2 regions of the Halobacillus sp. AWM4_238 genome follow, and region 2 is predicted to be linked to the other one. Evidence: a T-box and tRNA genes for the amino acid it is inferred to sense, from the RefSeq annotation. Region 2 holds a T-box; the other holds one or more tRNA genes.
The links. The T-box of region 2 lies ahead of ACXACN_RS09215 (valine--tRNA ligase). A T-box ahead of a tRNA ligase gene usually reads a tRNA of that ligase, here a tRNA-Val.
Positions count from the first base shown of each region.

Region 1: it has a tRNA-Val gene. The T-box ahead of ACXACN_RS09215 (valine--tRNA ligase) is inferred to sense a tRNA for this amino acid. The anticodon was not compared.

Region 1 covers NZ_JBSWSY010000002.1:258,055-273,255, forward strand. The annotation lists gene ACXACN_RS01385 (GNAT family N-acetyltransferase) at 1-152, opposite strand, end outside; gene ACXACN_RS01390 (YjcG family protein) at 159-674, opposite strand; gene ACXACN_RS01395 (alpha/beta hydrolase) at 706-1,434, opposite strand; tRNA gene ACXACN_RS01400 (tRNA-Val) at 2,292-2,364, shown strand; gene ACXACN_RS01405 (DUF2254 domain-containing protein) at 2,545-3,864, opposite strand; tRNA gene ACXACN_RS01410 (tRNA-Val) at 4,036-4,108, shown strand; gene ACXACN_RS01415 (DUF3889 domain-containing protein) at 4,266-4,931, opposite strand; gene ACXACN_RS01420 (hypothetical protein) at 5,053-5,541, opposite strand; gene ACXACN_RS01425 (SDR family oxidoreductase) at 5,640-6,503, opposite strand; gene ACXACN_RS01430 (CoA-acylating methylmalonate-semialdehyde dehydrogenase) at 6,730-8,202, shown strand; gene ACXACN_RS01435 (nitrilase-related carbon-nitrogen hydrolase) at 8,488-9,378, shown strand; gene ACXACN_RS01440 (NAD(P)-dependent oxidoreductase) at 9,509-10,918, shown strand; gene preA (NAD-dependent dihydropyrimidine dehydrogenase subunit PreA) at 10,906-12,192, shown strand; gene hydA (dihydropyrimidinase) at 12,211-13,626, shown strand; gene ACXACN_RS01455 (NCS1 family transporter) at 13,719-15,201, shown strand, end outside.
Region 2 covers NZ_JBSWSY010000002.1:1,769,213-1,784,413, forward strand. The annotation lists gene ACXACN_RS09200 (prepilin-type N-terminal cleavage/methylation domain-containing protein) at 1-150, opposite strand, end outside; gene ACXACN_RS09205 (diguanylate cyclase) at 268-1,998, opposite strand; gene ACXACN_RS09210 (bifunctional folylpolyglutamate synthase/dihydrofolate synthase) at 2,076-3,371, opposite strand; gene ACXACN_RS09215 (valine--tRNA ligase) at 3,681-6,323, opposite strand; T-box leader at 6,378-6,604, opposite strand; gene ACXACN_RS09220 (hypothetical protein) at 6,735-6,923, shown strand; gene ACXACN_RS09225 (LysM peptidoglycan-binding domain-containing protein) at 6,920-7,897, opposite strand; gene hemL (glutamate-1-semialdehyde 2,1-aminomutase) at 8,014-9,303, opposite strand; gene hemB (porphobilinogen synthase) at 9,328-10,305, opposite strand; gene ACXACN_RS09240 (uroporphyrinogen-III synthase) at 10,308-11,072, opposite strand; gene hemC (hydroxymethylbilane synthase) at 11,072-12,001, opposite strand; gene ACXACN_RS09250 (cytochrome c biogenesis protein) at 12,020-12,838, opposite strand; gene hemA (glutamyl-tRNA reductase) at 12,851-14,218, opposite strand; gene ACXACN_RS09260 (LiaI-LiaF-like domain-containing protein) at 14,467-14,949, shown strand.

The DNA.
Region 1 (15,201 bases), 1.5 Mb from region 2:
TCGTCCTCATATCCAACAAAATGGATGGAGGTATCATCGTATTCATCCAATTCTATTTCCAAGGGAACTTGCTGTTCCTCTACAAAGACGACGCGTCTTACGTAGAACGCGTCGTCTTTTTGCTGATTATTTTTAACCTTTACGATGTCCACAGAACATCACCCTTTGCCAAGGCGGAATGTTTCATAAACACTCCAAGCCCCATTTTCAAGCTGGTAAAGCAATTGAAAACGATCGACTTTGTCATTTAAGTCGAATTTCAACATACGCAGGCTGCCATATACATCAGAGAATTCTTCATCCGAGAGCTTTTGGGCAATCGTGATATGAGGAACAAAAGAAAAATCTTTTTCCTCGGGGAGTTCTCCAGCATGCAGCTTGTCATTTAATTCGAAGATTTCATCAGACGGTTCGATTTTCAAGTAAATCGTATTAGTAACGGGAGAGAAAGAGCTAACCTTATAAACGCCATAAGAAAAAGGGTCTGTATTTTTAGCGATTTCGCTCAACTCAGGAATGATTTTGTTTTCAATTTCATCTTCCTCTGCTTCAAACGCTTCTTTCATCGTAATATGCGGGGGAATCAACGCATAATGGGGATCGTAACGCTTGCGGTATGAATTCGCCACATCCTGTACTTTTTTCGATGGAAAAACTGCTATTCCGTATCTCATTGGACTAACCCTCCTGTTTCCTTCTATATCGCTATTCCTTATCAAACATCTTCAATAAAGCATGTTCAAAATCCTTCTGCCATGTGCCCCATGTATGATCACCATCTAGTTCATGGTACGTGTACGCGAGAGGTTGGCGATTCAAGAAGTCACGCAGCTCTCGGTTAGGCTCAAGAAAATTCTTTCTAGCCCCTTCAGTCGTTTCAACATCAGTTTCTTCTAATCCAATAGTATGATAAATGGTCAAGGAAGAAAAGTCTTTGGTCGATTGCACGACCTCTTTGACATGCTCATCTACATAAGGACTCTGCATGATGACATTCCCGAAGATGTTTGGAAACTTCACTGCTGTCATTAGAGCAAGCGTTCCCGCTAGAGAATCACCGACAAGTGTACGTCCGCGCCCCATGCAGTACCCAGGCAACTCTTCGTCCAGGAAAGGTACAACTTCGCGAATGAGGAAATTGACGTAGTCCCCTTGTTTTTTGCCATCTGGATGATATTTGTCCTGGCGATCATATTTGTCGTTGTAGTGAATGCCAATAAAAATCGTGTTCTCAATTTTTTCCTCTTTATGGAGTTTATCACTTAATGTGGCCGCTCGCCCCATTGAGTAATAATCGTTTCCATCCTGCATGATACAGAAATGGTATTTGTATAATGGAGAGAAGTTCTTTGGGGTGTATACCCTCAGTGTCATTGTCTCCTGTAAGTATTGACTATCTATCGTATATTCTGTCATGGATCCGTCTCTACCCATTTTCCGACCACCTCCTCACAGCATGGAAAGTTCATTTAGGCTTTCCCATTAATTTTTTCATGTAAACGTTCCATTATATATTTTATCATATAATTGTCGAAAAAGTTGAAAAGATGATAGGTGGGATTTTAAGGCAATAAGTTCTACGCTATTTTTACGGATGTTTCACTAACTGGCAGGTTTCTATAAGACTTGATTTCGAGATTTTCGAGGGAGTTAGGGGCTCCGGGAAAAGGTTCGCTTTCCGTGGGCGAGTGATGAGCCTCCTCGAGCTAACGCTCTGCGGGGTCTCATCTACCACGCACTTCCCACAGGAGTCTCACCGTTTCCCTCCGCCCCTTTGCTATAATAATGTTCTCGAAAATTCCCTTTTACAGCAACCTGACGAGTTCTGTCATGAAGATCTGCTCACCCAAGCCGTTATAGAGTTGTTTAAACCAAGAGTTCTGCACGAATAAGAGCGAGGAAACAGGGTCTGGGAAACGTCCGCATGAAAACCGAATGGAGACACGAACGTGTGTGTCTTTCTACTGACTGTTCCAAAACACTGCAAATCGTCGTTTCCCTGACCCCGTATCCATGGCCAGGAATTGTGAATCTTTATTTCAACCAGACAAGGCTGCCTTTAAGCATGCGTGGTGTGTGCTACCCGCGCTCCCGTGGAAAGCGAGTTGCTTCCCAACCACCCCTGGCGCCCACCACGGCAAACGAAACCCGGGAACATCTCGAAACTGAGTCTTCCACAATCGGGAGCTTTAGTGTGAATGGGGAGGGAGATAAGTTAGGGAAAACTTGTTGACATTGTATATATTTCGTAGTATAGTATTCTTTGTCAGTAAGTTAATATTCTTACATACGATTCCGTAGCTCAGCTGGGAGAGCGCCACCTTGACAGGGTGGAGGTCGTTGGTTCGAGCCCAATCGGAATCACTAAATAAAAAAGTGAGCATTCATTATGAATGCTCACTTTTTTTATGGTCTTAGATATGGGCAAAGGGTAATCTTAGGACAAGTGATCTTTGGAGCAAAGTGCTTGCCCCAAAGGAACTCTGAACATAGGGCACTCTACAAAGGTATTTATCCCTTTCGTGCCCACAGTACGCTCATGCTTTATTCCTTCTGTAAGGTGAAGTCTTTGTTACATGCATTAGCTAATTTACGAACCTCATTATTGAACCTTTTGAAATCGAGTTCATCCAAATCATCCGTTTTTACTGCATTGATGATGGTTTTACCAAATGTCCATACATCCTCCTGAACCGGTTGGTCATTTATTGCTGCGATTTTATACAAGGATTCAAGCACACTATTCATGACGGAGATGTCATGATACCCATAGATCTTTATTTGATAAAAGCTTTTATACAGATACTCTTCAAATGATTTTGGCTGTGCAATCAAGCGAAGCTCTTCATCTTTATCAATGTAATACCGGATCGGCTCGTACACAGAGGCCAGTTCTATAAGCAGGGATCCAATCCGGTTTATGCAATTCGTTGCGGTATGGGGATCGTTCAGGCTTGGTGAGATGGCTCTGACGGCAATCTCTACAAGCTTTTGTATAGAGAATTCGACATCCTGGGTATCAATCCGTTCATTTCCTATTAAAACATAAGCGGTGCATTCTTCTGGGTTCTGAAGTTCACCTTCAGCATCTTTCCAATAATAAAAGAGAGGCATTCCTTTTTGAATGTAGTCTCCCATTAAGAAACTGGTTTCAAGAACGAGTGTATGGTTTTTTGCCCACTTAATAAGAGAGCCGTACTGAACATTTTGAACATAACCAGATTTCTCAGCAAGGATCACGTGAGCCGTTGATTGGTCTAATTTCTTTAGCTTATTGTCGTCCCATTCAGTAGCCGTTTGATAATCTTTTTCGTTAAATGTTTTTGCGATGAGCGTTGAGGTGCTTTTTCTAATGGCGCCAATTAGATTATTCACTTTTAGGAAACGCGATGAATGGTGAATGAATAATATGAAAAAGGCTAAACAAATAATAGAAACAATGACTGTAAAGAGGGGGCTTACTAGTCCTAAACCGGGCTCTTTTCCTAATAGGAATAGATTGATAAGAGAAAATATAAAGCCAAAGGAAAATACGCCCAAGACATGTTGAGTCACACGACTCTTCATAAAATCCTGAAGGGTGCGTGGTGAAAATTGTGTAGTGTACGTTGTCAGGACAACCATGATGGTTGAAAAGCTAATCGTTGTCATTGTTAAAATGGATGTCACCATTGAACCATATAGCGTTTGAGCAACAGACGACTTCGTCAAAAAGAGCGCAGGGATGTTGCTTTTATATTCTGATATGATCCATGAATCGATGAGTGCGGTTATTGCCACAGCAACAATTGATAGGACACTGTATATCGTAGGGAGAAACCAAAAGCTGTCCCTGACGTTGATCCAAATCTTTCCTTTGTTCATTGAAATACCTACTTTCTTGTAAGGGGTATGATTCTTAGTATGACCGATATGAGTAGGGATAAAAAGATGCTTTTACAAGAACTTAAAAAACTCTTAAAATTTCATTGACACTTTTTTTGTTCCGTAGTATATTATTATTTGTCAGCAAAAAGTCGACAAAATTCTACATATGATTCCGTAGCTCAGCTGGGAGAGCGCCACCTTGACAGGGTGGAGGTCGTTGGTTCGAGCCCAATCGGAATCATCCATACTAAGTGCCGAAATGGCGTAGTTTCTCATCCAGGGAGAGGCTGCGTCATTTCTTTTTTTTTTTTTGAGATTACAGAAAAATGGACAACTGATCTAGTTGCCCTCATAAGAAAAGAGACAGAAAAGTTCTGTCTCAAAAAATAGAATAAGCGCTAGGATACTTCTTTGACGTTGATGGAAATGATTCGGTCTGTCGTAGGATTGTAGATGACCGCTCCTTCAATGCTGATCTTTTCCTGGGGAGATTCCATGACAAACTTGTAAACTTCCTTCACGTTCCCATTTTGCTGGGTTTGGCTTACTTTACTATAATCGGTAGCATTGTAATTCGGGTATGCTGATTGCGCGATCTCTAAGAGGTATTTGCCCCATTTTTCTTCTTCTAATTGAGGGTTTGGGGTGATCTCTACATTGATGACACCAAGATCCATACTGGCTCCTAACGTTTCGAATGCGTTTCGGTGAAGATTGATTTTGTTTTCCGGGAAATTAGGGACTTGGTCAACGACTGTGACTAAGACGACACGTTGATTGGACACGTTCTTAACTTTTATTGTTTGCCCGCATTGGTAAGGTGAATTCTGACCAACAGCAGCCGTCATATATCTGTTGTTCGACCATGGAATCCCGCACTTGGTCACTTCTCCACCTTCTGTCCATGTGGCCTGGCCGCGCACCGGTTGTCTCAGGTTATACCCATAGTAGTTTGCATGGGTTCCATAGGTTTGAGGGTAGGCATAACGAGAATAAGGTTGGTAGGAATTTGCCCCATATGGATAGGGATAACCATAAGGCCCGTGGTTAATATTGGAGTACATTCATTTTCCCCCTGTCTTTACTTTATATCCTCAATAGCCTATGTCAGCACAGGTTGGCCTGTGAAAGCTTCCACCTTTTTCAGGTTGGTTCTGCAAGCATTAAAAAAAAGCGAAGGAGTAGTCAATCTACTAGGACTAACCAATGGTTATCTTGTGTTGCTCTCGGGGCTTCTTTGAAAATGTTGGCATAGACAGCTTTCATTTCCTCGTAAAGGTCTTTGGAATGAATGGTCCTTAAGTATGCGTCATGGTTGTCATTGAAAGAGCGTAACTTATGTAGGTGAAGCGCAATTTTGTAGGAGTAGAAACGTTCTGGACTCCTCAAGAAAGGTTTTTCTGCAGGGGCTTCACTGTTAGGAGCGAGCGGTTCTTTACTGTGAATCCTTATTTTTTTTGAGGTTTGGTTATCTTCTTCGCATTCTTGTTTGACGTTGTAGAATGTAGCAAAAGGAGCGTCTGATTCGTGATCGATATAGCCTGTCCTAAAACTGAATTCTACTGCTCCTTGATCTCCGGAGACAATACAGAAAGCGTGGTACGATTTTTCTGAGGTAATTCCCGCCATGATTTCTTCTTGATTGCTGAAGCAGTGACAAAAACTTTTGACCATGATGACACCAACCTTTTTCTTCTAGTGTTGGCTCATTATATCATGGTTTGGGGTAGCTCATCTTGTAAAAAGAGAAGGGCTCCTAAAGCCGCTTCTCTCTATCCGTTCACAGGGACACCACCATTGACATGAATCATCTGACCGGTCACATAAGTGGAGTCATGGCTAGCAAGGTAAACATATGCAGGGGCGAGTTCATACGGTTGGCCTGGACGTGCCATCGGATTTGTCGATCCGAACTCCGCCACTTTTTGTTTATCAAAGCTCGCAGGGATCAAAGGTGTCCAAATCGGTCCAGGTGCCACGCCGTTGACGCGTATGCCTTTTTTCACCAAAGACTTTGCCAAAGAACGGGTGAATGTTGTGATGGCCCCTTTGGTTGATGAGTAGTCAATCAATTGTTCATTTCCCTCATATGCGGTGACAGATGAGGTGTTGATGATTGTGCTTCCTTTTTGTAAGTGAGGGAGGACGGCCTTCGCCATATATACATAGGAGAAGAAATTCACGCGAAACGTCTTTTCTAACTGCTGATTCGTAATGTCGAGAAGGTCTTTCTGTGGAAACTGCACCGCTGCATTGTTTACGAGTATATCAATCTTTCCGAAGTCTTTCTTGATTCGCTCTACGGTTCCTACACAAAATTCTGCACTACCGATATCGCCATTATAAAGATGGCACGTGCGACCTTCTGTTTCGATTAACTGCTTTGTCTTCTCCGCATCTTCCTGTTCGTTTAAGTATAAAACAGCAATGTCCGCACCTTCCTTGGCGAAATAGAGGCTGACTGCACGTCCTATCCCGCTGTCTCCCCCTGTAATTACGGCCACTTTTCCTTTTAATTTATCGCTCCCTTTATAGTTCGGATCCACGTATTCTGGCAGTGGTTTCATCTCATATTCAAATCCCGGCTGTCGTTCCTGGTGCTGCTTCGGTTGAATTTCCTTCTTCTGACCGCTCATCTGAACCCTCCTATATGTAAAATACTGGATGACCTGGTCATCCAACTTTAGGATGTCCAGGTCATCCAGTAATATCCAAAAAGAATATTCCTCAACAACATAAGGTCATTTTGTCAAAAACGCAGGGCGTTGATTTGACACTTCGTCCATTGATGTAGGAATTTTCTGAATTTATACTATATTTGAAGGGTGTAAAGGAACAGAATCTACGAGTAGAGGTGAAAAAATGGAGACAACTTTCTCAAAGAAGAATCAGGTAACCATTCAGAACTTCATTGGAGGCGAATGGGTATCGTCGGTAAGCGGGCAAGTGGAGGATGTACCTAATCCTGCGACAGGAGAGATCATTGCACAAGTTCCCATTTCATCGAAAGAGGATGTAGATAAAGCAGTCCAATCTGCTAGAGAAGCTTTCAAAACGTGGAAAAAGGTCCCGGTACCGAAACGGGCAAGAGTGATGTTCAAGTATCATCAGCTGCTCGTAGAAAATCGGGAGGAGTTGGCAAAGGCACTCACACAGGAAAACGGAAAGACAATGAAAGATGCAACCGGTGAAGTGCAGCGAGGCATAGAGTGCGTGGAATTCGCAGCAGGTGCACCAAGCCTTATGATGGGCGACGTTCTTCCGGATATTGCTGAAGGAATCGATTCTGGCATGTACCGTTATCCCGTTGGTGTCGTTGGAGGAATCACCCCATTCAACTTCCCGATGATGGTCCCATTATGGATGTTCCCACTTGCGATCGTGTGTGGAAATACATTTGTATTGAAACCTTCTGAACGCACACCGATTCTTGCGAAGATGTTAGTTGAGCTCATTCATGAAGCGGGGCTACCAGAAGGTGTGCTCAATGTTGTCAATGGTGCCCATGACGTCGTAAACGGATTGCTCGAGCATGACGACGTTGACGCCATTTCATTTGTCGGTTCTCAACCCGTTGCGGAATACGTGTACAAAACTGCGGCCAACCACGGCAAGCGTGTCCAGGCGTTAGCAGGAGCGAAGAACCACTCCATCGTGCTCCCGGACTGTAACTTAGACAAATCAGTGGAAGGAATCATCAACGCTGCTTTCGGAAGTGCGGGTGAGCGCTGTATGGCCTGTTCTGTTGTTGTAGCTGTCGGAGATGTGGCGGATGATCTCGTTGCCAAATTAAAAGAAGCGGCTGACCAATTAAATGTAGGAAATGGTTTAGATGCGGAAACGAATCTTGGACCACTGATCCGTGACTCTCACCGGGAGCGTGTTCTCGGTTATATCGAAGCAGGGGAGCAGGATAATGCGAAACTTGTCCGTGATGGGCGAGTGGAGCTCCGTGAGAACGAGTCCGGTTATTTCCTTGGTGCGACGATTTTCGATTATGTTACTGACGAAATGAAGATTTGGAAAGATGAGATTTTTGCTCCCGTACTTAGTATTGTTCGTGCAGATACACTTGATGAAGCTATTGAAACGGCTAACAAATCTGAATTCGCTAATGGTGCTGTCCTGTATACATCAAGTGGAAAAGCGGTTCAACAGTTCAGAGAAGAGATGGATGCCGGGATGCTTGGTGTCAACGTCAACGTTCCCGCCCCGATGGCATTCTTCCCGTTCTCTGGAAATAAGAAGTCTTTCTATGGCGATCTCCACGCCAACGGCAAAGATGGACTCAACTTTTATACGAAGCGCAAAATGCTTACACAACGCTGGTACTGATTTTTACAGGTGCGCGGAATCCTAGATGTTTCGTGCACCTCCCACTATAAATCCCACAAATTCCCTGCCAATCTTACAAAAAATCTAAAAGAGAAGTGCAACATTTAACATTATGTATAATGGAATTTTTCAATTTATGATGTAAAGTATAGGTAGTTATTTAAAAATTCAGTAAATAAAGAAAATTCAATCAAAGGGGGCGGATTCAAGAAATCATAATTCTTGGGGGATTTGATTTCAGAGGGGATTTACAACCAAAAAAGCATTACATAAGGAGGAATTTGAGTGTCTGATAAAGTCCAAATCGGTTTGATCCAAGCTTCTCATGATGTGGATGGGAGTGAACCTGTTGAGGTTCATAAACAACACTCCATTGAAAAACATATCAAACTAGTGAAAGAAGCAGCGGAAAAAGGGGCGCAGATCATCTGTCTTCAGGAAATTTTCTATGGCCCATACTTTTGTTCAGAACAAAATCCAAAATGGTACGACTCAGCGGAAGAAATTCCAAATGGTCCTACAACGAAACGTTTCCAGGAACTGGCTAAAGAACTGGGTGTCGTTATCGTCCTACCTATCTATGAAAGAGAAGGCATATCGACTTACTATAACACAGCAGCCGTCATAGATGCGGATGGTTCTTACTTAGGTAAATACCGCAAACATCACATCCCTCAAGTCGCAGTAGGGGATAAGGGCCATGGTTTCTGGGAGAAGTATTATTTTAAGCCGGGAAACCTAGGCTATCCTGTATTTGATACAGCCTTTGCTAAAGTGGGCGTTTATATCTGCTATGACCGCCATTTCCCTGAAGGTGCTCGATTACTCGGTTTGAATGGGGCGGAAGTGGTCTTCAACCCATCAGCAACTGTAGCTGGACTTTCGGAATATCTATGGAAACTCGAGCAGCCCGCTCATGCGGTAGCAAATGGGTATTATCTTGGTGCCATCAACCGTGTAGGATATGAAGGACCGTGGAACATGGGTGAGTTTTATGGACAATCCTATCTTGTTGATCCACGCGGCAATTTCGTAAAAACCGCCAGCCGTGATCAAGACGAAGTTGTTATTGCAGAGATGGACAAGAAGTTTATCCGAGAAGTACGTGATACGTGGCAGTTCTACCGTGACCGCCGTCCTGAAACTTACGAAAACATGGTTGAGCTTCTCCCTTAAACATGAACAATCAGACACAAACTAGAAGTTCTGCATAGAGCAAAAGAAAATGAACCATTTTCTCTATGTGGAACTTTTTTATTAGGAGGCTAATGATGCAGCCTCTCTTTAATTAAAGGAGGGAAACACCTTGACCCAGTTAAAGAGCAAAGGGATCTCATTGGAAAATTTGAAGGTGAACTTCGACGAAGTCCATGATGGGCTGAATGCTCAGGAAGCGATGGAAGAGTCGAACCGCTGTTTGTATTGTTACGATGCCCCGTGTATTCAGGCTTGTCCGACAGGCATCGATATTCCGAAATTTATTAAGAAGATCGCTTCAGGTAATCTGAAAGGTTCGGCGACAACGATCATGTCGTCCAATCCTGTTGGTGCGACTTGCGCCAGGGTCTGTCCAACCGAAGAGTTGTGTGAAGGCGCTTGTGTTTTGAATCATTCGACAGATCCTATTCTAATCGGTGATTTGCAGCGTTTCGCTACAGACTGGGCAATAAAAAATGAACAGCTTTTGTTCAAACCTGGTAAGAAGAACGGGAAAAAAGTTGCGGTTGTTGGTGGAGGACCTGCAGGGTTGTCCGCAGCCAGAGAACTGGCAAGGTTCGGGTATGACGTGACGATCTTTGAGGCAGAGGCAGAAGCAGGCGGCCTTGATACTTATGGAATTGTCTCCTTCCGTCTTCCGCAGGATATATCGCGCTGGGAAGTCGATCAAGTCGAGAAGTTGGATGTTGAAATTCGGACCAACACACGCGTAGGCACAGACGTATCTTTTGAGGAGTTGACAAGCAATTATGATTCGATTGTGTTGACGATCGGAATGGGAAATGTTCCTATGCTTGGCATTGATGGTGAAGATCTGGTAGGTGTGCATGACGCGATTGAGTTTGTAAAAAGCACGAAGTCTGGACCGATTACTGATGAACTCCTTGGAAAGAATGTCGTCGTTGTCGGAGCCGGAAACACAGCCATTGATGCAGCTACCTGTGCTGCTAGAAAAGGCGCGGGTGATGTGAAAATCGTCTATCGAAGAACAAGAAATGAAATGACGGCGTATGAGTTCGAATATGACTTTGCCAAGCAGGATGATGTCGAATTCAACTGGCTCACACAGCCTATTGAAATTATTGGAGACGAAAGCGGAAGGGTCACACACCTTAAATGTGTGAAGATGGCCCTAGGTGAACCTGATGCGGACGGGCGCCGCCGACCTTCCCCTTTAGAAAGCTCTGAATTCGTCATGGAAGTGGATGCTGTCATTAAAGCCATCGGGCAGAGCCGTTATACGGATCTAATCGAAGGATTTGGACTGGATCATGAGGGTGGCGTTGTTACCGTCGATCCAGAAACCTTGCAAACATCGAACCCGAAAGTTTTTTCAGCAGGAGATGTCATCTTTGCCAAAGGACAGGGAGAAGCAATGGTCGTAACAGCTGCTCAGCAAGGAAAAGAGGCAGCGATGGCGATCCATAAACAACTGGCACCTGAACCGACGAATGCCTATAAACCTTTCAACAAGGAGGAACATACATGGCTGACTTAAGTTTGAATTTAGCAGGAATAAAATCGCCGAATCCATACTGGCTCGCGTCTGCACCTCCGACAAACTCGGGTTATCAGGTCCAACGTGCCTTTGAAGCAGGATGGGGCGGAGCCGTTTGGAAAACACTGGGTGAACCGATCTTGAACGTATCTTCACGCTTTGCTGCTGTAGGGTTTAATGGAAAACAAGTGGCGGGCTTTAATAATATTGAGCTTATTACAGACCGGCCATTAGAAGTGAACTTAAGAGAAATTTATGAAACGAAGAAACGGTTTCCGGATCACGCCATCATTGCTTCATTGATGGTTGAACCGACACAGGAAAAATGGCATGAAATCGTCAAACGTGTCGAAGATGTCGGGGTGGACGGACTTGAATTGAACTTCGGCTGTCCGCACGGAATGGCGGAACGAGGCATGGGTGCAGCCTCCGGGCAGGTTCCAGAGCTTGTTGAGAAGCAGACGACGTGGGCGAAAGAAGTCGCGCAAACGCCTGTCATCGTAAAACTGACACCGAACATTACCGACATTACTTTCACAGCAGAAGCGGCCGTTAATGGAGGTGCGGATGCGGTGAGTATGATCAACACGATCAACAGTCTTGCTGGTGTTGACATCGATTCTTGGGATACGATTCCGAACGTTGCTGGTAAAGGTGCACACGGTGGTTATTGCGGGCCTGCCGTTAAACCCATTGCATTAAACATGGTGGCTGAATGTGCGCGTCATCCAAAAATCAATGTTCCGATCTCTGGAATGGGGGGAGTATCGAGCTGGAGAGAGGCTGTCGAGTTTATGCTCATGGGAGCAACTGGGGTTCAAGTCTGTACAGCTGCGATGCACCATGGATTCAGCATAATTGAAGATATGGTCGAAGGTCTTGACAATTATCTCGATGAAAAAGGCATCGATTCTGTGATGGACCTTGTTGGGAAGTCTGTAGAGAAGTACAGCGACTGGGGCAATTTAGATCTCAATCACCAGGTCGTTGCGCAAATCAATAACGATGTGTGTATCAATTGTAATAAGTGCCATATCGCCTGTGAGGATACCTCCCACCAGTGTATTGATATGTTGAAAGATGCTGATGGCAACGACATTTTAAAAGTGCGTGAAGAAGATTGTGTCGGGTGTAACCTTTGTAGCATCGTCTGCCCGGTAGATGGTGCCATTGACATGGTCGAATATGCCAATGGCAAGCCACCGATGACATGGAACGAAAGACAAGCAGCGATTGGTGCCGCTTCTTCTTGTGATGTCAATTTAATCAAATAATTGTAACGGAGGGATAAGATGAAGAAAATCATCAAAAACGGAACGATCGTGACGGCCGCTGATACGTACAATGCAGACATTCTTATCGAAAATGGAAAAATTGCTCTGATCGGTCAAGATTTGACCGATTCTGCAGCAGAAGTTGTGGATGCGGAAGGGCATTACATTTTCCCTGGAGGGATTGACCCGCATACGCACCTCGAAATGCCATTTGGAGGAACGGTCAGTAAAGATGATTTTGAAACAGGTACCATCGCAGCTGCTCACGGGGGAACGACTACAGTCATCGACTTCTGTTTGACAGACAAAGGTAAGCCACTACAGAACTCTATTGATCAGTGGCACACAAAATCAAAAGACAAATCTGTCATCGATTACAGCTTCCATTTAATGATCGGTGAAATGAACGATGATGTCCTTGAGCAGCTGCCAAGTGTTATCGAAGACGAAGGCATTACGTCATTCAAAGTTTTTATGGCCTATAAAAATGTCTTCCAAGCGGATGATGGCACTCTTTTCCGTACATTAGAACAAGCGAAAAAACTTGGTGCCTTGGTCATGGTACACGCAGAAAACGGAGATGTAATCGATCATTTAGTCAACAAAGCTTTGGAAGCTGGACAAACCGATCCAATTTATCACGCGCTGACACGTCCACCTGAAGTAGAAGGAGAAGCGACAGGCCGTGCAGCAGAATTAACAGGGCTTGCGGACTCCCAGCTTTATGTGGTTCACGTAACTTGTGAGGAAGCAGTAGAAGCCATCGCGAAAGCACGTAAAAAAGGCTATAACGTCACGGGAGAAACATGTCCGCAATATTTGGTTCTCGATCAAAGTTACTTAGAAAAACCGGATTTTGAAGGAGCGAAATATGTGTGGTCTCCACCACTTCGAGAAAAGCACCATCAGGAAGTGCTGTGGAAGGCACTTAAGACAGGGGATCTACAAACACTTGGTTCAGATCAATGTTCCTTTGATTTCAAAGGGCAAAAAGACTTAGGAAAAGGAGACTTTACAAAAATTCCGAACGGCGGCCCGATCATCGAAGATCGTGTGAGTATTCTCTTCTCTGAAGGCGTGAAAAAAGGAAGAATTTCATTAAATGAGTTCGTAGACATTACATCAACGAAAATCGCGAAGACATTTGGTTTGTTCCCGCAAAAAGGAACGATATCGGTCGGCGCAGATGCGGATATCGTCATCTTCGACCCGAATGTAGAACGTACGATTTCCGTTGAAACGAGTCACATGGCTGCCGACTACAATCCTTTCGAAGGAATGAAGGTGACAGGACAGCCAGTCAGCGTCTTATCCCGTGGTGACTTTGTCATTAAGAATAAAGAGTTTGTCGGTATACTTGGCAAAGGAAACTACTTGAAACGCTCCCGTTACGGGGAACTCACATCCTCCAGAGAAGAACTTTATCAAAAGTAACCTGTTCGTATGCCATGGAATGTAGGCTGCCTCGCTTTGCTGAAAGCCAGGCAGCCTTTTAAAAAACAGGTATAGGTAGGAGGAGTCCAAACATGGACAAAAAGACAAATCATTTAATGTCCCCTGATTTAATGCCCATCCCCCACAATGAGAAAAAAATCAGTACCCTCGGTTTTTCCTTCATGTGGGTCGGAATGGCTGTCGTATTGGCCGCTTTCGCTATTGGTGGAGCGGGTGTGCAGGAAATTTCTTTGATCTGGGTTGTACTTGGAACATTATTGGGAACGATTCTAATCGGTCTTGCGATTACGCTCACGGCGGATATTGGAATTGAACATGGCATATCATTCCCGGTCTATATGAGGGCCCCTTTTGGTACAGTGGGTACCCATTTTCCATCGATTGTCCGTGGTGTCGCTGCATCGATGTGGTTCGGGATTAATACGTTTTTTGGATCGACAGCAATCAACGGTATTCTAAACATCTTATTTGGTTTTGATAATTGGTTTGTTTGTTACATCCTTTTTGCTTTATTCCAATTATTCAACACGGCATTAGGGATCAAAGCGGTGGAGAAGTTCGCTGACCTGGCTGCACCGATCATTATTTTGATTGGTGTGTGGATGTATTTCACTTTGGCTGGAACAGCAACGGAGCAGGGCAGAGACATCTGGGCATGGGTGGAAAGTCCTGTCACAGGTGGAGCAGCTTTTACTGCATTCGTTGTCGTCGTAGTTGGAAACATGGGGTATTGGTCAACACTCGCAGCTGATATATCTTCCATCTCTCGTTTTATAAAAGCGCCGAAGCTGGAACGGAATTGGGTGAAGAGGAACAAAGGGGCTCTCGTAGGAAGCCTTGTGGCCCTGCCTTTAACACAGACATTCATCGTAGTTCTCGGTGCCGTCTCTTATATTGCCGTATCCAACTTCGACCCTGTCGTTGCATTGCAGGAGTCGGCGAGCGGCCTTGTCTTAGGTATCCTTTTGCTGATGATCGTTCTTGCCCAGTGGTCAACCAACGTGTCAGCGAACATTGTACCTGCAGCCACCATCTTTTCAAATGTCGGTGGGCCGAAACTTCCTTTTTGGGCAGGTGTTTTCATTGCAGGTCTCGTAGGAACAGTCATCCAGCCATGGAACATTTTTAACTTATTGATTCCGGTATTATTGATTGCTGCAGCCATTCTCTCTGTCATCGTCGGAATCATTTTCGCAGACTATTACTTATTAAGAAAGCGGAGAATGAACGTTTACGATTTGTACAAACAAGGAGGCCAATTCCGATATGACGGAGGTGTCAACTGGGCCGGTATCATTTCCTGGGTGATCGGAAGTGCTTTCGCTTACACGTTTTCAACCTATTCTTTCTTTGTCGGATTTGGAGTAGGTGCATTGTGCTATTACTTATTAGCCAAACATTGGTATTTTAAAAAGCATCCACAAGCAGAAATCGATGACCCAAGTGACGATGAATACCTTGGCATCACTGTCGGCCGTGATTGGGTAATTGGTGAGAAATACGTAGAAGAAAAGCTGGGACAGAAAACTGGTACAGAAGGGTCACCACAGAAAA
Region 2 (15,201 bases):
CATAGATGTAAAATCCTCATCAATCGTATTTGATTGTGTCATCGTATTCATAACAATTTGGGATGAAACAATGAACACGACGAGAAGCAAGGCCATCGCTACAATGACTTCCACGAGTGAAAAAGCTTTTTCTTCGCCAAAATGAGGCATCCGCCTTCTCCCCCAATTTACATCTTTTATCAAAATTATAACGCAAATCCAGGGCTTTGTCCTGTCAGAATTCGATAAATTCCTTACGAAACATACAAAAAAACTGTCCAATAAAAGTCATTGAACAGTTTGTACGATTTCATTAAAACTGGCTACACGGTCTCTCCCTCTTTGTTTTGCCCCTACATACATCGCCCGGTCTGCTTGACGGATCAAATCAACCGCTTCTTCGCAATGATCAGGGTAGGTAGCTACACCAATACTTGCTGTTACTGAGATGGAAATGGGTGTTGTTGATTCACGAATATGTTCATAGGCAATAAACGGTTTCTGTATAATACAGGCCCGAATCGAATGAGCAATGTCTAATGCCTCGTTGTTCTCGTAGCCGGGTAATAGAAGGACAAACTCTTCGCCTCCATATCTTGCGAGCGTTCCACGCCCCCTCACTACTTCCTGAAGTCTCTCCGCTAATGAAGCGAGCACTTCATTGCCACTTTCATGGCCAAAGGTATCGTTCACTCGTTTAAAATGATCGATATCTAATAGTATGAGTGAAATGGATTCTATTTTCTTTTGCTCTTGTCCTTCAAAGATATTCAATAGGTGATCCTCAAAATAATGATAATTATATAAACCCGTCAAGCCACAACGTTCACTTCTTTCTTTCGTTTTCTCATAATGTCTTGCATTATCAATCGCTACACCTAAATAGTTGCCAAGGATGTTCAAAATCATGAACTGAAACTGGAAGAAAGCACGTTTTTTTTTGGAGAAAATAGAAATAACTCCGACAATCTCTCCGTTACGCTCTACGGGTACGGACAAAACACTTTCTGCCTGTGTAGGTGTGTATTGATTTTCCAGGTGAGACCATTCTACTTTCTTTTTATAAAAAACACTTGCACCCTTCTTCCACGTATTTCCACTAATGCTCTGGCCCTTAGACAATTGAATAGTAGGAAAGTGAATGTTACCAGAACGATCGAAGAAACGGATCAGTTCCATGCGGTTTTTTGAAGTAATGTCATACACATAGATGTAATCAACGGGAAGGAGTTCACTTAAACGTTCGACAAAAATATCAAGAACTTCTTTCACTCCTAGCTTCCCTGTAAGTTCATGACCAATAATACTCGTTTTTCTTAAATATGTATTTACCCGATTGCTGTTATGGTAGAGCATCAACATCCCTGAAATGAACACGAATGGGATGCCAACAAAGAAAATGGCACTTATCCCAAATTCTGTATAGACTATGTAAAGGACAAACCCGATCGGCAGAACAAGACACGCCGTTAACAGATCCCATGCCAGACCTTTATCCAGCCATTTAATTTCTTTACGATAAAGAACATTGGCTACAAACTTAATAGAAAATTGGTTAAGGGCGATTTGTGATAGGGCATAACAGATGATTGGAAGGGCATCTCCACTATCATTGACAGCTGACGGGCCGTGTGTTCCTCCCAAGGCGTAATAGATCCCAGCTGATACTACTGAAATCATTAAAAACATAAACAAGTTGATAGGTAATCGGTAAAGATTGGTTCGACCAAGCCTCATCTTCCCCATCAGTGCCAATATGGCCACTTGGGAAACCATAAGCTCCACAAAAAGTCCATAATATAAAAAAACTGCAAATGCGATCCCCTGAGTGAAAAAGACAGGGTGATCTCCGATTTGCAGCGGGAATAACGCAACGATGGAAGCAAGGATGATAAATGCAGCAATATCGACCCAGTTCCCCTCAAAAACGGGTGATAACCTTGTGTATAAGTACACTAAACTTGCGGGCCAAATGGATGCCCACACAAACCAAACCGCATATTGCTTTTGCTTCGTCATCCCATCACCCCAACCTAAAGACCTACACTGATTTATGACCATTTATCCATAATAATATAAAGAATATCCCTATCCTATCATAAGTTTTCTTTACTTTCAAAATATTCCCTAATTAAGGAAATGAAATAAAGGGACCCTGTGATGAGCAATAAACCGTCTTCTCCTACAGATGAGGTTGCTTCACGAATTGCCTGTTTATAGTCTTCAACCGCGATGGTTTGATTAATCTCTGAATATTCCGCAAGTTCGTACCCTTGCAAAGCTCTTGGAAAATCAAACGTTGTCATGTAGGCTGTGTCGACGACCGCTTCCAGCTGTTTCAACATTTTCATAACGGGCTTATCCTCCAAAGCAGAATAGACAAGGACAATTTTCTTGTCAGGGTAATGACGTTCCACTGTATCTACTAGCGCACGTGTTCCTTCCTCATTATGCGCCCCATCTATTATCGTTAGGGGAGATTCATTCACTTTTTCAAACCTAGCAGGCCAACGAGTGGAAGCAATCCCTCTGCCATAAAGATTCCGTTCGATGTGCAGCCCGCTTTCTCTCAATAATTCTGCAGCTTGAATAGCTAATGAAGCATTCTCCACTTGGTGGGGGCCCTTCATCATACTCAAATAAGTTCCTGAACGGAACGTTTGATTGTAAAAAACAAACCATTCCCCTTCTTCAGTACTGGATTGATGAAAAACATCAAATTCTTTTCCGAGTTTGAAGACTTTCGACTCGCATTCCTTTGCTTTTTCGTTGACGACTCTCATCGCATCTTCCTGTTTGATCGCTGTCACAACTGGAATCCCCTGTTTAATAATCCCTGCTTTTTCTTGTGCAATTTCCTCTACTGTGGAACCAAGCACATTCATATGATCATGTCCAATGTTGGTGATAAGAGAAAGGATTGGTGTCAAGATGTTTGTCGAGTCAAACCTTCCCCCAAGCCCTGTTTCTATCACCACTATGTCAAGCTGAGCCTCTGAAAAATAAAGCATCGCCATCGCTGTAATGATTTCAAATTCAGTTGGTTCCCCTAATGGTGTCCGACGTAATTCTTCGGATAAGGGTTTAATTTTTACCACCAATTCAGCCAATTCTTCATCTTCTATCGCACGCCCATTGACACTGATCCGTTCGTTGAATGTCTCGATATAAGGCGAAGTGAACGTCCCGACAGACATCCCTTGCTCTTGGAGGATATGGCGCAGAAAAGAGAGTGTAGAACCTTTTCCATTCGTTCCAGCAATATGAACTGCCTTGAATTTCTTTTCCGGATGATCCAGTTTCTCCATCATCCACTCCATTCGCTTCAACCCTGGCTTCACTTTGAATTTCTCTCTAGAGTGAATCCAGTCAATTGCTTCTAAATACTCCATTTCTATTCCCTCACTTCAAAAAAACTCTGTTTCCTTCTTAGTTCCATATAAGCTCCCGATTGTGGAAGACTTAGTTTCAAGATGTTTAGGTGAGTTTAGGGGCTCCGGGAAACAGTTCTATTTCCATGGGGCGGGCGGTGAGCGAGTCATTCCCCGCAGCCCCCATCCACTCAACAAAAGTCTCGAAATCGAGTCTTCCACAATCAATCCTGCCATATAGTCTAATAACTAACCTTAAAACAAACATGGATTCGCTTACTATAATCTTTCAAAAAAGGAGAGTACTCCGTAGAATACCCTCCTTCTCGTTTATGCTTTTAACTCTTTGATCCGTGCTTCTACTTTCGCACGCTTATCAAGGTAGTCTGTTTCTTTTTTACGTTCTTCTTCAACTACATGTTCTGGGGCTTTACTTACGAAACCTTCATTGGAAAGTTTCTTTTGAACACGTGTGACTTCTTGATCCCATTTCTTCCATTCGTTCTCTAGGCGTTTGATTTCATCTTCAATATTGATCAAGCCTGCTAATGGAAGGTACAATTCCGCTCCAGTAATAACGGCTGACATCGCTTTTTCAGGTGCCTGCAAGTCTGTTGCAATTGTCAGTTCACTAGGATTACAGAACCTTTCTAAATAGTCACGGTTCTTCTCCAGTTCTTGAACGATGGCATCGTCTTTTGCCTGAATCATTAGTTGGATTTCCTTGGACATCGGTGTATCCACTTCTGAACGGATATTCCGGACTGAACGGATGATAGAGACCAGGCGATTCATCTCTTCCACAGCTTTTTCATTGTGGAAATCTTCCCTTACTACCGGCCATGATGCCTGTGTAATTGACTCTCCTTCATGAGGAAGGTGCTGCCAAATTTCTTCTGTGATGAAAGGCATAAATGGATGGAGCATACGCATCGTCTGATCAAGCGTGTACGCAAGAATGGAACGAGTCGTATGAATGCGTGCTTCGTCTTCTCCATACAATGGCAGTTTCGCCATTTCAATATACCAATCGCAGAAATCATCCCAGATAAAGTTGTAAAGGTGACGGCCGGCTTCACCGAATTCGTATTTATCGATATTTGTCGTCACTTGCTCAATCGTCTGGTTGAGACGAGTCAAAATCCATTGATCGGCTACTGATTTTTCACCTGTGATATCAATGTCTTCAAATTTCAAATCGCCCATGTTCATCAAGGCAAAACGGGAAGCGTTCCAAATCTTATTGGCGAAGTTCCACGTGGACTCAACTTTCTCCCAATGGAAGCGCAAGTCCTGCCCAGGAGATGAACCGGTGGATAAGAAATAACGGAGAGAATCGGCCCCGTATTTATCGATAACGTCCATCGGATCGACACCATTTCCAAGCGATTTACTCATCTTGCGTCCATCTGCATCACGAACAAGACCGTGAATTAGTACATCATTGAATGGGCGCTCGTTCGTAAACTCCAGGGATTGGAAGATCATGCGGCTGACCCAGAATCCAATGATGTCATAACCTGTAACGAGTACGTTGGTTGGGAAATAGCGTTTATAATCCTCACTGTTCTCATCAGGCCAGCCCATTGTGGAGAAAGGCCAGAGTGCGGAAGAGAACCATGTGTCCAGGACATCTTCATCCTGCTTCCAGTTTTCCAGATCTTTCGGCTCTTCTTTGCCAACATAAATTTCGCCAGTTTCTTTATGATACCAAGCCGGAATACGGTGGCCCCACCATAATTGTCTGGAAATACACCAATCTCTCGTGTTCTCCATCCAGTGTAGATAAGGCTTTTCAAATCGATCCGGAACAAACTGTACTTGATCGTCCCCTTTTTGCAAGTCGATGGAAGCATCAGCGAGTGGTTTCATATCAACGAACCATTGTGTAGATAAATAAGGTTCCACGACCGCTCCGCTTCGCTCAGAGTGACCAACCGAGTGCATGTGTTCTTCAATCTCGAATAGAACACCATCTTCCTGAAGATCTTTAACGATTTGTTTTCTACATTCAAAGCGATCCATGCCCTTGTATTTGCCAGCATTCTCATTCATTGACCCGTCTTCATTCATGACGAGAATTCGTGCTAGATTGTGACGGTTGCCAATTTCGAAGTCGTTAGGGTCGTGTGCTGGAGTGATTTTCACAGCACCTGAACCGAACTCCATATCGACATAATCATCAGCAACAATGTCAATTTCGCGACCGACAATCGGCAGAACCGCTTTTTTACCGATCAAGTGCTTGTAGCGCTCATCTTCCGGATGTACCGCGATCGCTGTATCTCCAAGCATCGTCTCAGGACGTGTGGTTGCAATTTCAATGGTTCCTTCTTCATCTTTTAATGGATAGCGCATATGATAAAAGGCGCCTTGCACATCTTTGTACTCCACTTCAATATCAGATAAAGCTGTTTGCGTGGCAGGATCCCAGTTGATGATGTATTCTCCCCGGTAGATCAGACCTTTCTCATAAAGGGTTACAAAAACTTCTTTAACCGCCTGAGATAGACCTTCATCAAGAGTGAAACGCTCACGAGAATAATCAAGACCCAAGCCCAGCTTTTCCCATTGGGCACGGATGAACTTCGCATATTCATGCTTCCATTCCCATGATTTTTCAAGGAATTTTTCACGGCCGAGATCGTGGCGGGAAATTCCCTCTTCACGGAGCTTTGCGTCCACTTTGGCTTGTGTAGCAATCCCCGCGTGGTCCATCCCCGGAAGCCAAAGCACATCAAATCCCTGCATTCGCTTCACACGTGTCAGGATGTCTTGCAATGTCGTATCCCACGCATGACCTAGGTGCAGTTTACCGGTCACGTTCGGAGGTGGAATGACAATTGTATAAGGTTCCTTGTTTTTATCTCCTGTTGCTTCAAAAAATTTACCATCTACCCAGTACTGATAACGGTCCTTCTCAACGGCTGCCGGATCGTACTTTGTAGGCATTGAAAGATCTTTTTGATCCATTCGATCTTCCTCCTTTTATTCTCTTTATAAAAAATAAAAAACCCTTTCATCCTAGAAAAGGACGAAAGGGTTTCATTTCCGTGGTACCACCTTTAATTTACAGGAAGTTTATCCTGTACACTCAAATAAAAATAACGGCTTCTAACCGGCTTCTCCTAATCATCGTTCAAAGAAGCTGCATCAAGGGCGACTTCCATCAACAGGGTTCCTGGAAAACTCTCACCAACTGTTTTCCTCTCTGAAGGAATTGTTCATGTACTCTTCCCTATCTAAGCATTTCACGTATAAAGACTATACTACATATTGTATATAAAAAAGAGGCATTTAGTCAACTACGTCAAAGAAAAAGGCGAAAACCCCTGAGCGAATCGCCCAGGAGCCTTTATCCTCCATGGAAATGAGGTGCTCTTTATGAGTCGTTTGTATCGTTACCGCCTGCCTCCTTGGTGCAGAACTTGGTTGTTTGTTATTGAAAAATCATTGCTGCCCATTGTAATCTTCCAGGCACTACGTACCATCATCTTCCCGACTACATTCGATATCTTCCTTCTCGGATTGGTCCTCGGTTTGTTTTTTGCTTTTAAATATAAATGGATTTAGTTCGGAATATACACAATCTGCCCAGGGGAAACATCATCTTTGTAATCATTGACACGTTCTAACTGTTTTAAAGAGACTTCATACTTCTCCGCAATCGATGACAACGATTCTTCTTCCTGGGCAATATACATTTTCATTTGCGTGTACGTGTCTTCTCTGTTCGGGAACAAATGCTTAAAGATTTGTTTGATCCCATCCATACCCCCAGGTGCCTGAGCACTTTCTTGATCGGACTCCTCACTGCTCGACTCTTCTATACTGACTTCGCCCCAATCCTCACTATCATAGGAAGGCTCCTCCTGTTTGAACTGGGTATTTTCTTGTGCGTGACCGAAAAACTCAGGAAAACTTTGTGACTTCTTATAAAACCAGCGTCCATCTTCCTCTTCTTCCACATGCTCACTTTCATCACTATCATCAATGCGGAAAACAGGGGCTTCCCGTTCCGGAAAGACAGGGGATTCTTTAGGACTATGCGCTTGGAAATTGACGGGTCCAACTGTTGCTGATTCATCGAACCCCGGTTCATTCGATGCTCCTTGTTGTTTTTCTTCCAGCCCGTTAATATTCACATGGGCATGAAGACGAAGTTGACGGTTGGCTGGAAGCTCATAATCAAAACTTTCGATGTCGATGAGTACATCTTCTAAATTCGATACTCTTTCTAATGGTACCGTGATCTCCACCGGAAATGAGTGGTTGAATGTATGAACACCTTCTTCCGATGGTTCGACTTTATCCATGGTTCTCACAGAAGGTGCAAGGGGACTCTCATCCTGAGCATCCTGACTTCCTGTAGGAATGTATTCACCTGCAAGGTCGACCGTCCCTTTCAGTCGGACCTCATCTCCAAGCTCTTCTATAGTAATTTCAGGTTCCAATGATATACCGATTAACTCGCGAACTCCCTGTCCTTCCTTAAACCATATCGATTCATCTAAATAAAAGGAAAATACATTTTGTTTGTTTTGCAAAGTTCGGTCCCCTCCCTAAGGTAATAAACACTTTCCTCTATTATCACCTTATGCGAGACTTAGAGTAATATACATAACGAAAGCGCATGGGGAACCCCCATGCGCTTTCATTTGAATTACCGTTTTATTTTTGAAAAGACTTTATCCGCTGCTTGGATCGTTTTCTCAATATCTTCATCTGTATGTTTGACAGATAAGAAGAGCCCTTCAAATTGAGAAGGAGGGAGATACACACCTTCTTCAATCATCCCCTGGAAATAGTGCGTAAATAAATCCAAGTCCGATTGGTTGGCTGTTTCAAAATTGGTGACCGGTTCGTTTGTAAAGAAGAAACCAACCATGGAACCAGCACGGTTGACCGTCAGTGGAATGTTATATTTTTCCGCAGCTTGTTCGTATCCTTCAATTAAGCGATCCACTTTTTTGTTAATGGAAGCATAAGCTTCTTCTGTCATGGCCGAAATGGTTTCAAAACCTGCTGTCATCGCAAGCGGATTTCCAGAGAGTGTACCCGCTTGATAAATGTCGCCGACAGGAGCCACACGTTCCATGATTTCCCGTTTTCCACCGTAGGCTCCTACAGGAAGACCGCCTCCGATCACTTTCCCAAGGCAGGTCATGTCAGGAGTCACATCAAAGTGTCCTTGAGCACTGTAGTATCCCACGCGAAAACCAGTCATCACTTCATCAAAGATCAGTACTGTGCCATTGTCTTCTGTCATCTTCCTTAACTCTTGCAAGAAACCTTCGTTTGGCGGGACGACACCCATGTTGCCGGAGACAGGTTCAATAATGACTGCCGCTAAATCGTCACCGAACTCTTCAAAAACATATCGGACGCTTTCTAAGTCATTATACGGGACTGTAATTGTATTTTGTGCAATGGATTCCGGCACACCAGGGGAGTCTGGGAGACCGAGAGTGGCTACACCTGATCCTGCTTTAATGAGTAAAGAGTCTCCATGTCCATGATAATTGCCTTCGAATTTCAAGATTTTGTCCCGACCAGTGTAGCCTCTGGCCACACGAAGGGCACTCATCGTCGCTTCTGTACCTGAGTTCACCATGCGGAGCATTTCAATAGACGGCACCCGTTCTTTCACAAGGGAAGCCAGTTCGTTTTCCATTTCTGTAGGAGCACCAAAGCTTGTCCCGTTCGCCGTTGCTTTGGTTAAGGCTTCTGTCACTTTCTCATCGGCATGGCCCAAAATTAATGGTCCAAAGCTTAAGACATAATCGATGTACTCATTGCCATCGAGGTCATAAAGTTTAGAGCCTACACCTTTTTCCATAAAAATCGGATCCATCTGGACCGATTTAAATGCACGTACAGGTGAGTTTACTCCACCCGGCATTAAATCTACGGCTTTTGAGTAAGCTTGTTTTGAACGATCAAATGTTTTCATAAAACGACACCCTTTCTGTCCACGTTATTGGTTTAACCAACGTGCTGCATCTTTAGCGAAGTAAGTAATAATAAGGTCGGCGCCTGCTCGTTTCATAGAGGTCAGCTTTTCTAGAACGATCTCTTCTTCATTAACCCAGCCGTTTTGCGCAGCAGCTTTGATCATAGAGTATTCACCACTAACATTGTAAGCGACCAGTGGCAACCGGAAACGATCCTTCACTTCACGCATGATATCAAGGTAGGCGAGAGCCGGTTTTACAATCAAGAAGTCCGCCCCTTCCTCTACATCTGATTCCGCCTCCCTTAATGCTTCCAGACGGTTAGCTGGATCCATCTGATAAGCACGACGGTCACCGAATTGAGGAGAACTGTGAGCTGCATCGCGGAATGGACCATAAAAAGAAGAAGCATATTTAACAGCGTAAGACATGACAGGAATCTGACTGAAGCCTGCTTCATCAAGTCCCTGGCGAATAGCTGCTACAAAACCATCCATCATGTTCGACGGTGCAATGATATCGGCACCTGCTTCCGCCTGAGAAACAGCTGTTTTCGTAATGTAAGTTAGAGACTCGTCATTGGCTATATCTCCATCCCGGACAATTCCACAATGCCCATGATCAGTGTATTGACAAAGACACGTATCTGCAATAACAGTTAGAGTAGGGAAATTTTCTTTGATTTGACGGATGGCCCGTTGAACAATCCCCTCTTCGTGATAGGCTTGACTACCCACATCGTCTTTTTCTGCTGGAACACCAAAGACAATGACCGATTTAATATCCAAGCTGACCAGCTCGTCCATTTCCTCATTCAAGTGATCAAGAGAGACTTGATGTACGCCTGGCATCGAGGCGACTGGATTTTTAATATCTTCCCCTTCTACAACAAAGATCGGGTAGATCAAATCATCTTTTCGAAGATGCGTCTCTCTCACTAGCGCTCTCATGGAATCTGTGCGGCGCAAGCGGCGGTGTCGTTTGAACTGCAAATCTTTCATATTTATCTTTTCCCTTCGTTAGAAAAATAGTAAGCCATTTGTTTTAGCATATAAGTAATCGTGTATTGTTCAGGAACATGGACGTTGGTAAACCCACATTTCTCTGCTTCTTTTGCCGTCGTTGGACCGATACAAAAGCAAGGCAGGTCTTTCCCTCGACTCTCCACCATAGACACAAAAGCACGGACCGTTGACGGGCTTGTAAAAGTTAATGCATCAAGCGTTTGTTCCTGAATCCACGTAAGGAGTTCAGGCTTTTTTTCTTCCAATAGTAGCGTATCATATACGGTCATGGAATGGAAAAATACACCCTTTGCGTCAAACATACGGGGAAGAGAGTCCCTTGAACGATTACCTCTTATGTACAAAATGGGGCCAGGTTGTGGGTGACAGGCAAGAAACTCTTTTCCCATTGAAGACGCATGGTATTTTGAAGGGAGGAAATCAGCTGTAACTCCAAAACCGTTTAAACGTTTTTCCGTTTTTGATCCGATAATCGCAAATTTCAAGGATGGTGGGACTGCGACTCTATATTTTTTCAGAAGTTCGAAAAAAAACTTCACGCCATTCGCGCTTGTGATAAACACCCAGGAATAGTCGTGAAGTCGTTTTACAATCTCTTGATGAGATTCAGAATCATTCAATTGGAAGGTAAGAAGGGGAGCATGAAAGACATCTCCACCTTCTGCTTCTATTTTTTCAATGAATGAGCGCGCTTGGGACTTTCCTCTCGTAACGAGAATTCTCTTCCCTTGCAATGGCTGCATTACTGGTCATACTCCTCTTTAGCACGATCGACGATTTCCTGTGCTCCTTGGGCCTTCAAACGATCAGCCGCTTCTTTCCCTACTTCAACCGGGTCTGTTCCAGAAACCGTTTCATGCAGGATGGTCTTTCCATCAGGTGTTCCGACAAGCGCTGTCAGGACGATTTCCTCGCCTTTACGATACGCATACCCACCAATAGGCACTTGGCAGCCACCATTTAAATCATGAAGAAACTTCCGCTCAGCAGTAACCGTTGTTTCGGTGTACTCATGATTTAACTTCTTAAGAAAATCGCGTAATTCTGAATCGTTCTCACGGCATTGTATCGCAAGCGCTCCCTGTCCAACAGCCGGAACACAAACATCAGGTTCCAGATATTCGGTGACGACATCATCATCCCACCCCATCCGTTTTAAACCGGCAGCTGCGAGAACAATCGCATCGTAGTCTTCTTCCTTACACTTGCGGATACGTGTGTCAATATTTCCACGGATCCATTTGATTTCCACATCTGGTCGAACCGCCTTGATTTGAGAACCTCGTCTCAAACTGCTCGTCCCAACGATGGCTCCAGCAGGAAGGTCTTTAAGAGCAACATTACCGTTCGACACAAAAGCATCGCGGTGATCCTCGCGAATGGGAACAGCTGCAACCATTAAGCCTTCTGCCACTACAGCAGGCATGTCCTTCATACTATGAACAGCCATATCGATTTCTCCATCGTACATGGCCTGTTCGATCTCTTTAATAAAGAGCCCTTTTCCCCCAACTTTAGAAAGGGTGACGTCCAGGATTTGATCACCTTTCGTTGATATTCGCTTGATTTCAAACTCATAGGATGGATCGATTTCTTTCAACTGTTCGATCACCCATTCCGTTTGTGTAATCGCTAATTTACTTTTGCGTGACCCGATGACGATTTTTCTCAAAACACTTCCTCCTCGATACTAAAAATGAAAGTTGGATAATGAACCAAATAAGAAAAAGTTAATTAATAGAAACAGAAACGCTCCCGCATTGAATATGGCAATCGCACGTCCTTGATACCCTTTGATAATCCTAAGTATCAAATAAATGATATATACGACTAACACGAGCAGTGATCCAAGCGTTTTGGAATCGTACCAATAAAATGCAGCCGTAGAGACGTATCCCCATACAACACCAAGGATGATCGCAATCAACAACAGAGGAACCCCTAATATGATGGATACATAAGAAAAATGATCCAGCTTTGTTAAATCTCCAAGGCGGAATAGCTTTGCATCCCATTTCTTCTTTTTCAATAAACGATATTGCAATAGATACATCACAGAAAAAATAAACGATAAGGTAAAGAACCCGTAGGATATGATCGCTAAACTAACATGGATGACAAGCAGCTCATTGACGAGAGCCACACCCCTATTCTCTAGAACATTTTGAGCCCTCGTAGAAATATGAATGATCATGATCAAAAAACCGACCACATTTGTGAAGAACACAAGAAAATCCACTTTAAACAGTCTGTTAATAATGAGGGAAAACGTCACTAGAATCCACGAATAAAAATAGAGACCATCATAAACCGTCATGATTGGAAAATCGGTATTAATAAACACCTGAGAAAGCAAAAAGAATGTTTGCAAAACCCAAACCATACTAAGTAACCAGAAGGCAGCAATGTTCGCCTTCCGGTTATTTTGTACAAAGTCGATGAAGTATCCAATAATACTCAATCCATATAGAAAAAGGATAAGTTCGTAAACCCATTTTAATTCAAGCATTTCACTTCCACCTTATGAATGGGCTACAGGGCTGACCATGGAGATGGAATCACTGGCCTCTGTATCGTTCTCCACCTTGTTCTTTTTTTCTTGTTCTTCCGCCTCTTTCTTCACCTGCTCTTCAATTCCAAAGATTTGAGTGAATAAACGCAGGGTTTCCTCTGCATCCGGCTGAGCTGCCATTTCCTTCGCCTGAGAGATCGGTTCTTTTAACATTTGGTTAATGATACTCTTTGTGTGTTTACTTAACACTTTCCGTTCACGATCAGTCAATTCCGGCATTTTTCTTTCGATACTCTTCATCGTTTCTGCCTGGATGTCCAAAGCTTTCGACCGAAGAGCTGAAATCACAGGAACTACGCCTATTGTCTGTAACCATTGTTTAAACTCGACTATTTCCGCTTCAATCATCACTTCAATTTCTTTTGCTGCTTGTTTACGGAGTGCAAGATTGGCATCTACAATCCCTTGCAAATCATCAATGTCATACAGGAAGACACTCTCCAGGGATTCCATAGCCGGGTCGAGATCTCGTGGAACAGCGATGTCTACAAAGAAAAGAGGTTTTCCTTTTCGCTTTTTATGAATAGGTTCCATCTTTTCCTTCGTGATGACATAATCTGTTGCACCTGTTGAGCTGATTACGATATCAGCATCTTCCAACACACCTTCAAGCTCGTCCATGGTGTGAGGATGACCGTTAAATTGACCTGCTACATTTTGAGCTTTTGCTAGTGTACGATTCACGACCGAAACTTTTCTTACGCCAGAACCATGAAGGTTCTTGGCAGCTAATTCGCCCATTTTCCCTGCACCTAAAATGACAATATGCTTGTGGACAAGATCACCAAAAATCTTTTTAGCAAGTTCTACAGCCGCGTAGCTTACAGATACAGCGTTTTCACCGATCTCCGTCTCTTTATGGCCTTTTTTCGCCATAGTTATCGCTTGACGGAACAACTGATTGAAGATCGTCCCTGTTGTCCCAGCTTCCTGTGCCTGCAAGAAAGATTGCTTCATCTGCCCGAGAATCTGAGTTTCGCCAAGCACCATAGAATCCAGACCTGCCGAAACGCGCAGCAGGTGCTCAACCGCTCCGTCGGTTTCGTAAATTGAAAGAAAAGGAGAAAACTCCTCTTTTTCAATCTCAAACCAATCCGATAGAAACTGTTTAATATAATAGCGACCTGTGTGAATTTGATCCACGACCGCATAGATTTCCGTTCGGTTGCATGTAGAAATAATCACATTTTCCAAAACACTCTTTTGTTTATTAAGGCGCTGCATGGCATTTGTCAGCTCTTCCTCGGAAAATGTAAGCTTCTCGCGAATTTCCACAGGGGCTGTTCTGTAATTAAGACCGATAGCTAAAATGTGCATTTCATCTACCCCCATTAAACGTTCAAGACTTATCACATATCCATTATTATAGCACAAAATCAGGTCGATTTTTCGTTAGAAATATGAACAGATTTTGAATCCCTTATGATAGGATAAAATTAGATGGAATTGAAAATAATAACGACTTTTTTAGAAGAACTCTAAATTATAATCCGATTGTAATATACCAAAACCTACTCATAATCGCAAGGATCCGACATTTATGTACAACAGAAAAGGATGTGATCATGTTGAATAAACAAAATTCACTTATAGGACTGTTATTCATCGGGTTAGGCGCATACTACTTCCTTCATCATCTCAATATTCCCGAATTGAGCCCATTCTACTCATGGCACACGCTAGTAATATTCATAGGGGTGGCCTTTTTATTACATAGCTATTGGGCGAAAGATCACTCATCCTTGTTCACAGGTGTGATATTGGCTGGATTCGGTTTTCATTTCTTAGCCGTCAACTATGTACCTTTTTGGCGCGATCACTGGGGAATGTACCTGATTATTGTTGGGGTTGCTTTTCTATTGCACTATAGAAAAACTAAAAATGGACTGTTTCCTGCTCTGATCTTACTTGGAGTCGGCTTTTTTGCGATATTTGCGCCAACCAATCCAACTTGGTTTCAATGGATTCAGGGCGCTTTTCAATTGATCGAACGTTTCTGGCCACTCGTCCTGATCGCTTTTGGCTTTTATCTATTAAAAAAGAAATAACCAATCCTAAACTAAAGCTCCCTTTAGTGGAAGACTCAGTTTCGAGATGTTCCGGGGGTTCGTTTGCCAAAGTCCGCGTCAGGGGTGGTTGGGAAGCAACTCGCTTTCCTGTGGGGGAGTGGCGAGCTTCCTCGGGCTAATGCCCTGCGGGATCTCGCCGATCTCCTTTCTCCCACGGGAGTCTCGCAGCTTCCCAACCACCCCTTTCATAGTAAGGAGAAACGAACCCCTACCTAGGGGAAGTGTCTCCCA